2 regions of the Novacetimonas pomaceti genome follow, and region 2 is predicted to be linked to the other one. Evidence: riboswitches for the same ligand, from Rfam matches in the RefSeq annotation. Region 2 holds a riboswitch; the other holds the start of a gene.
The links. A riboswitch is a leader RNA that binds a small molecule or an ion and turns the genes downstream of it on or off. The one in region 2 is predicted to bind S-adenosylmethionine.

Region 1: another riboswitch for S-adenosylmethionine. It lies ahead of metZ (O-succinylhomoserine sulfhydrylase); the one in region 2 lies ahead of CFR71_RS13010 (homoserine O-succinyltransferase).

What each region holds. Positions count from the first base shown of each region.
Region 1 covers NZ_NOXG01000004.1:43,053-47,684, forward strand. The annotation lists gene apaG (Co2+/Mg2+ efflux protein ApaG) at 2-412, opposite strand; gene metZ (O-succinylhomoserine sulfhydrylase) at 499-1,701, opposite strand; SAM riboswitch at 1,843-1,923, opposite strand; tRNA gene CFR71_RS06205 (tRNA-Gly) at 2,087-2,160, shown strand; gene CFR71_RS06210 (hypothetical protein) at 2,192-2,734, opposite strand; gene CFR71_RS06215 (DUF1653 domain-containing protein) at 2,819-3,037, shown strand; gene CFR71_RS06220 (PqiC family protein) at 3,196-3,891, opposite strand; gene CFR71_RS06225 (MlaD family protein) at 3,888-4,632, opposite strand, start outside.
Region 2 covers NZ_NOXG01000024.1:1,072-5,703, reverse strand. The annotation lists gene CFR71_RS13025 (FkbM family methyltransferase) at 1-810, shown strand, start outside; gene CFR71_RS16590 (hypothetical protein) at 970-1,176, opposite strand; gene CFR71_RS13015 (hypothetical protein) at 1,358-1,915, opposite strand; gene CFR71_RS13010 (homoserine O-succinyltransferase) at 2,085-3,080, opposite strand; SAM-I-IV-variant riboswitch at 3,125-3,233, opposite strand; gene CFR71_RS13005 (flavin reductase) at 3,337-3,873, opposite strand; gene ssuD (FMNH2-dependent alkanesulfonate monooxygenase) at 3,888-4,632, opposite strand, start outside.

The sequences.
Region 1 (4,632 bases), on a different contig from region 2:
GTCAGTGGACGATGGCGGTGTGGTGCGGGCTGTCGAGGCTGAAGGAAGGGATGCGCACGTCGAAATGCTTGTGCGTGCCGGGCAGGATCATGTGATAGGTCCCGCCCATGAACCCCGTGGGGGTCTCCAGCGCCGCGCCGGACATATATTCGAAACAGCCATCGGCGTCGATCACCGGCTGTTCCCCCACGACCCCGTCGCCCTGCACGCGTTCCACGCGGCCCTGCCCGTCGACGATATGCCAGCTGCGCCGCAGGAGCTGTATGGCCGCGCTGCCGTGGTTTTCCACCCGGATGCGATAGGCCCAGACAAACCGCCGCTCCTCCGGTTCCGACTGGTCATCCAGCCAGAACGTCTGGACCAGCACCCGCACGTCGCCTGTCCGTGCCTCGTAACACGGGGTGTTCTCCATGGCGGCGGCCAGCGCGGAGTCCGGATCGTGTCCGGGGGGCGGGGGAAACGGCTTGTCTTGGGCCATGGGATGCTCCGGGCTGTGACTCAGCGCGCGGCGACGGCGCTCAGGCCGCGACGCAGGTCGTCAATCAGGTCCTCCGCATCTTCCAGTCCAACGGAAAAGCGGATCGTGCCATCGGTAATGCCAAGGCGCGCGCGCTCCTCCGGCCCGATTTTCATATGGGTGGTGGTTGCCGGGTGCGTCACCAGCGAACGCGCGTCACCCAGGTTGTTCGAGATGCAGATCAGCCGCAGCGCGTCCATGAAGGCAAAGGCCCCCGCCTTGCCGCCCGCGACCTCGAACGCCACCAGCGTGGAGCCCGCGCTCATCTGCTGCATGGCGAGTTCATGCTGCGGGTGGTCGGCGCGGCCGGGATAGAAGACGCGCGTGACCTGCGGGGCGGAGGCGAGGAAGTCCGCCACCCGGCCCGCATTCGCGGTCATCGCGTTCACGCGCAGCGACAGCGTCTCCAGACTCTTGAGCATCACCCACGCGTTGAACGGCGACAGCGTGTTGCCCGTGTTGCGCACGAACGGGCGCAGCACGTCGTCAAGCCATTCCTTGCGCCCCAGCACCGCCCCGCCCAGCGTGCGCCCCTGTCCGTCGATATGCTTGGTGCAGGAATAGACGACGATGTCGGCGCCCAGTTCCAGCGGCTTCTGGTACAGCGGGGTGGCGAAGACGTTGTCGACCACCACCAGCGCCCCGACCTTGTGCGCAAGGTCGCAGATCGCGCGGATGTCGAGGATGTCGAGCATCGGGTTCGACGGGCTTTCGAGCAGCACGGCGCTGGTCGGTTCCGACAGGGCGGCGGCCCATGCCGCGTGATCCGCGCCATCGACGAACACCGTCTTCACCCCATAGCGGGGCAGGAGTTCGGCCACGATCCAGTGGCACGACCCGAACAGGGCACGCGACGCCACCACGCGTTCGCCCGCCCGCACCTGCGCCAGCAGGGCGGACGACACGGCCCCCATGCCGGTGGAGGTGGTGACGCAGTCCTCCGCCCCTTCCAGATCCGCAAGGCGGCGTTCCAGCGCGGTTACGGTCGGGTTGGTGATGCGGCTGTACTGGTAATGCTGCACATCGCCCAGAAAGGTCGCTTCCGCCTGCCCGGCACTGTCATAGACAAAGCCCGATGTCAGGAACAGCGCCTCGCTCGTTTCGCCATAGGGGGTGCGTTCCTCGCCCGCGTGAAGCAGGCGCGTCGCCGGACGCCATTCGGAAGGGGTGGAGTTCTCAGTCATGATCGTCAGGATTCCCAAACCAGAAAATCGTCAGAAACACCGAAAGGACAAGCGCCTGGACCGGAATAGGGGGTGGAATGTCCGGCACCAGGTTCCTTCGGCAATGGATCGTCCGGCCGTGGAAACCATGACACCAGCGCCCTGTGGCGGCATCAGGCCTCTTTAGCGCGTCTGTTTAACCTCGCCGCAAGCCGGCCGAATCAAATCACGAGGGCACCGCCCCCGTCTTTGCGGGCCTGCGGGACAGGGATGGTTATTGCGGATTGCACCCGTCTTCGTCAACCACCGGGGGACAGGGGCACCGGGGATGGAGACGGCCCATGCGCCGGCGGGCATGTCACGACGATTGCATCGCGCGCGGGCGTCGGTTATAGGAAGGCGGCACGCGGGTGTAGTTCAATGGTAGAACGGCAGCTTCCCAAGCTGCATACGAGGGTTCGATTCCCTTCACCCGCTCCAGCATCCTTCATCGATATCTGGCTACCCTGTCCTATCGCCCCGTCGCGGGCGGGGAGGGCGTGGCCTGCGTATCGGCATAGGTGGCGCCGTTCCAGATCCAGCGGTCGCCGTCATCGACCAGCAGGTCATGCATGTCGCCGTGGGTCTGTGCCATGATGCGCACGGGGCCGCTCAGCGAATCAAGGACGCAGCTCCACCTGTCGCCACGGCGCAGGAAAACCGACGTCGAACATCCTGCCGACCCGCACAGGCTGGGGGATTGCAGCTGCACGAACAGCGCCATGTCCCCCGCATGGTCCGATAATGGCCCCGATGCCGTCAGCACGACCGGATGTTCGCCCCGCGCATGCGCGTCGCGCAGGTCCTGCGCCTGCAGCTGCCGCGCCTGCCGGTCCAGTTCGGTGCCGGGATGCTGCGCCAGCACCACCGTCGCGCCACGGTCCGCCCGCGCATGGGCCGGGAGACATGCCCCCAGCAGCAGCGCCACGCCCATGGCCGCCACCCCGCCCGGCGCGGCCCACCATGCGGCGGGGCGGGGCGGGCATGGCGGCAGGTGACGCGGGCGGCAGGACATGCGACGGATATCTCCCTATTTTTCAGGTCATCGGGCGGCGGACATGAAAAGGCCCCCGTTCCATGATGCAATGAAGGAGACACGATGCAAATGGTTGCACCCGCACAACCCGCCCCGGGCCTGTACCGTCATTACAAGGGGGGACTTTACACTGTCATCTGCGTCGGCCGTCATAGCGAGACGGAAGAGTGGCTGGTGACCTATCGCAGCGAGGCGCGCGGCGATTACTGGGTCCGCCCGCTGGAGATGTGGATGCAGGAAGTAAATGGCGTGCCGCGTTTCGCACCCGTCACCCCTGACTGAAGGGGGCGCTGTCTGAAAACAGCCTGCTGATAGAGGATAATAAAAGTTTTTGGGTGTCACCTTTTTTCAAGAAGGCGACGTCTTTCAAAGCTTTTTGGAAAAAGCTTCACCAAAAACTTTTATGAATCCAAGGGATTGTCGGGCCGGTATTTTCAACCTTACACGGGCGGGTTGGCGCTGCCCGCGCGATGGTGGGTGGCATGCGTCGTGGGCAGCGTGGCGTGCGGCCAGCTTGCCGCGATCTTGTCACTCAGCTGATCCAGCAGGGATTCCGTCGTCTCGGCAACATGATTGTTGCTGCCCGCCCCGCTGCCGGTGGTTTCGATATGGGTGCGGTTGCGCTGGATGGGCTGGTGCAGGTCCTGCGGGATGATGGACCAGTCGGCATTCAGCGCGGCGGCCCCGTTACGGCTGACATCAAGGCGGCTGATGTTGATGGCCAGGCGCCATGTCGGGGGCTGCGGCTGCGGCTGGTCCGTGACAAAGCGGTCGGGCCATTTCTGTGCCAGGCGCGCGGTGACCAGGTCCGTGGCGCCCACCGACAGGCGGCTTGCCCACCGGCCAAGGGAGCTGCGTTCGATTTCATGCCCGTCGCGCACCAGAATGTCCTGCCCGTCGAGGTAATCGGGGATGCGCGCGTGCTCCACCTCGATCACGGTGGTGGACTCGGTGACCGGGGACACGCTGCCGCTGGCCGATGTCGCGCCGGTGGCGATGGCGGATGCGCCCAGCGTATAGAACTTCACCGGCGCGGAAGAACACGCCGCCAGCAGCGAGGCCGATACGATCAGTCCCCCCATGGCGCGGCAGGTGGCCATGTGGCGGGAAAGGAAAACAGGCAGGCACGAGATCATTGGCTGCGTCCCATCAGCAGGAGTTGCGGGTTACTTTCGACTTCATTGGCGAACCCGCGCAACCCGTAGGCGGCGTCGGTCACGTCACGCATCGTTTCGGCCAGGTGGATCTGCTCCGCCGACTGGGGCGACATCAGCTGCCGCACCCCCACCATGGTTTCATGCGCCTGCACCAGCGTCTGGTGCGTGTTGGAAATCAGTTCGCGCAGTTCGGCGCGCCGGGCATCCATCTGCTGCGACCCGGTGGTCAGCATCCGGTCCATGGCCGTCAGGGTGGCGGCCCCGCGCGTCCTGGCATCGGCCAGCGCCGCGCGGATGGTGACCACCGCGACATGGCTGCGTTGCGAGGTCTCGCGGATGCTGGCGATCATGGGCGGCAGGTCGGTATGCAGGTCCCCGGCAAGCTGGCGGATGCTGGCCACCGCCGTGCGGATGTCATGCTTCAGCTTTTCCATCGTCGGCGCGCCCAGCTCCCCCTTGAGCTGCTGCAATGTCGTCTGTCCCACCGGGATTTCCGGCAGGGACGACAGGCCCGGATGCATGCGCGCGGGCGTGTTGGGGGAGAAGTCGAGGTCGATTTCCGACTGCCCCGTCACAAAGCTGTGCAGCACCATGTCCGCGCGCATCCCGTCGGCCACCAGAACGGGAATGTCCGGCAGGTCCGCTCCGCCGGGGATCTGCCGCGCCGAAAACACGATATTGACGGAGGTATAGGTGCGATGGATCGCCGGGTCGACGCTG
Region 2 (4,632 bases):
ATCAACCGGATCAGGGACCGGCCGCCGGTCTATCTGGGTGATGACACGCTCCTGCTTTACACGCCCTATGGCTTTTACATCTACCTTGACGGGCGTGATGACAGCCTGACGCCGCACATCATCAACAATGGCGTGTGGGAAGCGGGAATCTCGCGCTATATCGACGCCAGCCTGAATCCGGGGGACACGTTCGTCGATATCGGCGCGAACAACGGCTTTCACTCCCTGCTGGCGGCAAAGCGGGTGGGGCCGGGCGGGTGCGTCGTCGCCTTTGAACCGCAGGCGCGGCTGTGCACCCTGATGCAGCGCAGCCTGCGCGCCAACGTGATGGCCGACCGCCTGTTCATCCAGCGGCAGGCGCTGGGCGATACAACCGGCATGGTGCAGCTTGGCAAGATGGCGTACATGTCCGGTTCCGCCTCGCTGCTGTCCAACCAGCAGATTGTCGAGCATGAGGAGGTCCCCATCGACCGCCTCGACAGCGCGCTGGAGCAGCTGTCGCACGCGATCGGCCGCAAGGTGGTGCCCAACCTGGTGAAGATGGATGCCGAAGGGGTCGAATACCGCATCTGGTGTGGCATGCGCGACATGGTGCGCGACCTGCGCCATATCCGCATCGTGACCGAATTCTCGCCCATCAGCTATCGCCACCAGGGGATGGACGTGGTCGGCTTCCTCCATGAATTCCACGACCATGGCCTGCGCATCCAGATCATCAACCGCAAGGGGGAATTGCGGGATTTCGACATACGCCATGCCGAAATGCTGGCGCAGGCGGAGCGGCAGTTCGACCTCGTGCTCAGCAAATAGGCGACGGCCTGAACATACAGGTCTAGTAAAAAGCTGAAATCATTGAAAGTTTTTGGTGAAGCTTTTTACAAAAAGCTTCGAAAGACATCGCCTTTCAGAAAAAAGGCGATATCCGGAAACCTGTGTCATTTCCGGACGGCCCCAAAGGCCCGGCGCGCCTCAGGGCACGCCGATATCCGCCAGCAGGCGCCGCAGAAGCGTAACCAGCCGTCCCTCCTCCCGCGGTCTGGGCGCCGCGTCCATCACGACGCCGTCCGCGTCATCCATGGGATAGCGTGGCAGTTCGGGATGCGCCGTGCTGATCGCCCGCCACAGGGCGGCAAGGCGCAGGCGTTCCTCCTGATAGGAGCGGGCGACGGACTGCACCTGGCGCAGTCCCTCCCGCGCCGTGGGGTCGTTGTGGCGCGCGCGTTGCGCAGCCGCTCCCCCAGCGCGATCGTGGCGGCTGAGCTTGCATCGACCTGCCGGATCAGATCGGCATAGGCCTCGATAAGTCGTGGCGTATCCATTGCCATGTTCCCTGATATTGCGCGGGGTGCGGACGCGATCAGTCAGGCGGCTGCGCCGGGTCGCGCTGGACGTTCGGGGCGTTCATCCCCGGCGGGATGGCTTCCTCCCGCGTGGGGGACTTGCCATGCGACAGGCGCGACTTCTGCGCCTTGCGGCCCAGCGCCTGCTGGTCCTGCAGGTAGGGGGCGTTGTTGTAATCCGACGCGGGCTTGTTTCCCGGCCGTTCGGCATGGGTATTGCTGGAGGTCGCGCCCGTGCGGTCGGACGTGGCCTTGTCCGGCAGGGCGGGGTCCGTCATGCCGGGGGTCGTCGTGTCCTGCGCCTGCCCATGGGCAAGCGCGGGCGCGGATGACAGGCCCAGCAGCAGGAGGGGGACCGCGCCGGCCATTCCCTTCATCAGTACCTTGGGCGTCGTCATGGGCATCGGTCTGGTCATGGCTGCGTATTCCTTGTCCGCTGTCGTCCGCGCGGCGCGCGGGGACAGTGCGTGGGTGACGCGAAAACGGACAACCCGCATGGCATGGGGAAAACGCCGCGCCGCGCAGGTCGTGCCATAGACGAACGCGGCACGCGGGGCGCGGTTGCCAGCCCGCATGGCCATCCGTGCCGACGGCCGGTGCCCGGAAACTTTCAAGGACTGTTTGAAAGGATCGGGCTGACAATACCCTGGAATCATAAAAGTTTTTGGTGAAGCTTTTTGCAAAAAGCTTCGAAGGACGTCGCCTTTTTCCAAAAAGGTTATGTTCAGACAGTCCCTTATCCCATCAGGCCGGCCCGGCCGCATGGGCCGGCACGGCCTCGCGCACGCGTCCGGCGGGCGCGGGGTGATGGGCCACGGCGGCGGGACGGCCAATGCGCGTGATGTCGAATGGCGTCGTCTGGTAGATGCGGTTGATCCAGTTCCCCGCCAGCAGGTGCGCGTGGCTGCGCCAGCGGTTGATGGGCGCGCGGGTGGGATCGTCGTCGGGGAAATAGTTGTGGGGCACGCCAATGTCCACGCCATTGGCGACATCGCGGAAATATTCGTCCGCCAGCGATGTGGAATCATATTCCAGGTGGTTGAACATGTGCAGCGAATGATGCGACGGGTCATCCAGCAGGCACAGGCCCGTCTGCTCGCTTTCCGCCAGTACCGTCAGGCCGCTGTGGGCGGGGATGTCGGCGCGGCGCACCTCCGTCCAGCGGGAGACGGGAACGCAGACGTCATCGGAAAACCCGACGAGGTAGGGTGACGCCGGGACCAGGACCCGATGGTCGTACACCCCGAACGCCTTGCGCGGCAGGCAGTGTTTCGGCATGCCGTGGAAATGATGGACCGCCGCCTGCGCCGCCCAGCAGATGTTGAGACATCGGTGCACGTTCGTCTGGGTCCAGTCAAAAACCCGGCGCAGTTCGTCCCAGTACGTGACATCGCGGAATGACAGCCGCTCCACCGGGGCGCCGGTAATGATGAACCCGTCGAAACGTTCGGCCCGCACGTCCTGCCACGCGCGATAGAACGAGGTCATGTGGTCGACCGGGGTATGGCGGGGGACATGGTCGCTGATGCGCACCAGCGTCAGTTCGACCTGCAGCGGGGTCGCGCCAATCAGGCGGGCGATCTGCGTTTCGGTGCAGATCTTGTTGGGCATCAGGTTCAGCAGCCCGATCCGCAGGGGACGCACGTCCTGCCGGATGGCATCGGCCTCGCCCATGACCATGACGCCTTCGGCCTCCAGCGTGTCGCGGGCGGGCAGGTCGTCCGGAATCTTGATTGGCATTTTACGTCTGTTCTCCAACTACCTGGCTGGGACAGACGCAGTGGCTTGATCCGTTTGGTTGCCGGGTCCGGCCACATCCTTCCTCGCGGAAGCGCCACCTTGCCCGGAACGGCAGGTTGGCGTTGGGCGTCGTCCCAACTCCTGATGCTGGCGTTTCTTCTATGCGCGGCGGATCATGATTTCAAGCATGAAAAGCATTGCGGCCTGATTCTCCGCATTGTGTGAAGCATGCCGCCCCGCCCACCCTCTCTCCCGGCTACGGCGTGACGGGATGGCCATAGGCGCGGTTGAACCAGATCAGGCCGGGCCGCGCGCCGTCATGGCGCACGACCATGTCGATCACGCGGGCGATGACGATGGTGTGGGTGGCGACATCGCGTACCTCGCTGACGCGGCAGTCGAAACTGACGAGCGCACCGTCAAGCAGCGGCGCGCCCGTGCGGCCCCGCCGCCATGTCGCGGCGGCGAAGCGTTCGGCCATCGGGCGCGACCGGCTGGCAAAGGCATCCGACAGCGCCGCCTGCCCCCGGTGCAGGACATTGACGGCCATGACGCCATGGTCCAGCACGTGCGGATGCGCGCTGGTGGCGCGGTTGATGCACACCAGCAGCGTCGGCGGCGTATCCGACACGCTGCAGACCGCCGAGGCGGTAAAGCCATGGGCGCCGCGCGCGCCGTCGGTGGTGACGATGCTGACCGCGCAGGCCAGCGCCGCCATGCCGTCGCGAAAGGCGGCGGCGGTGACGTCTGCCTCCGCCGCCGGGGGAAGTGTGGTCACGGTGGGGCCGGCCATGGCGCGTCCCGCCGTCAGGCCGCGCGGGTGGGGCGGTGGTCGTTCGCGATGGTTTCGCCAAACGGTCCCATGGTGCCCTGCGCGCCGCCCGCGTGGCGTGGGTGCGCCGTCGGCAGGCGCGGCAGCACCAGTTCGCCAAAGCGGTAGGCCTCCTCCAGATGGGGATAGCCGGAGAAGATGAACGTATCGATGCCCAGGCGGCGGTATTCGTCGATCCGTTCGGCCACCGTGTCCGCGTCCCCCACCAGCGCCGTGCCCGCGCCGCCACGCACCAGGCCGACGCCCGCCCACAGGTTGGGGCTGATTTCCAGCCGGTCGCGCTGTCCGCCGTGCAGGGCGTTCATGCGTGACTGCCCCACGGAATCCATCCGGGCAAACACCTTCTGCGCCTTTGCGATCGTCGCGTCGTCAAGGTGGCTGATCAGGCTGTCCGCCGCCGCCCATGCCTGCGCGCTGGTTTCGCGCACGATGACATGCAGGCGGATGCCGAACGATACCTCCCGCCCGCGTTCATGCGCCAGCCTGCGGATATGGGCGATCTTTTCGGCCACCTGCGCCGGGGGCTCGCCCCATGTCAGGTATTTGTCCACCGATTTTGCCGCCACGTACGACGCGGCCTCGGACGAGCCCCCGAAATAGATCGGCGGCCCGTCCTTCTGCAGCGTGGGGAACAGCAGGTGGCCGTCGCGGATGTGGAAATGCTTCCCCTCGAACCCGACATGCTCGCCCCGCAGCAGCGCGCGATAGATGGTAAGGAAT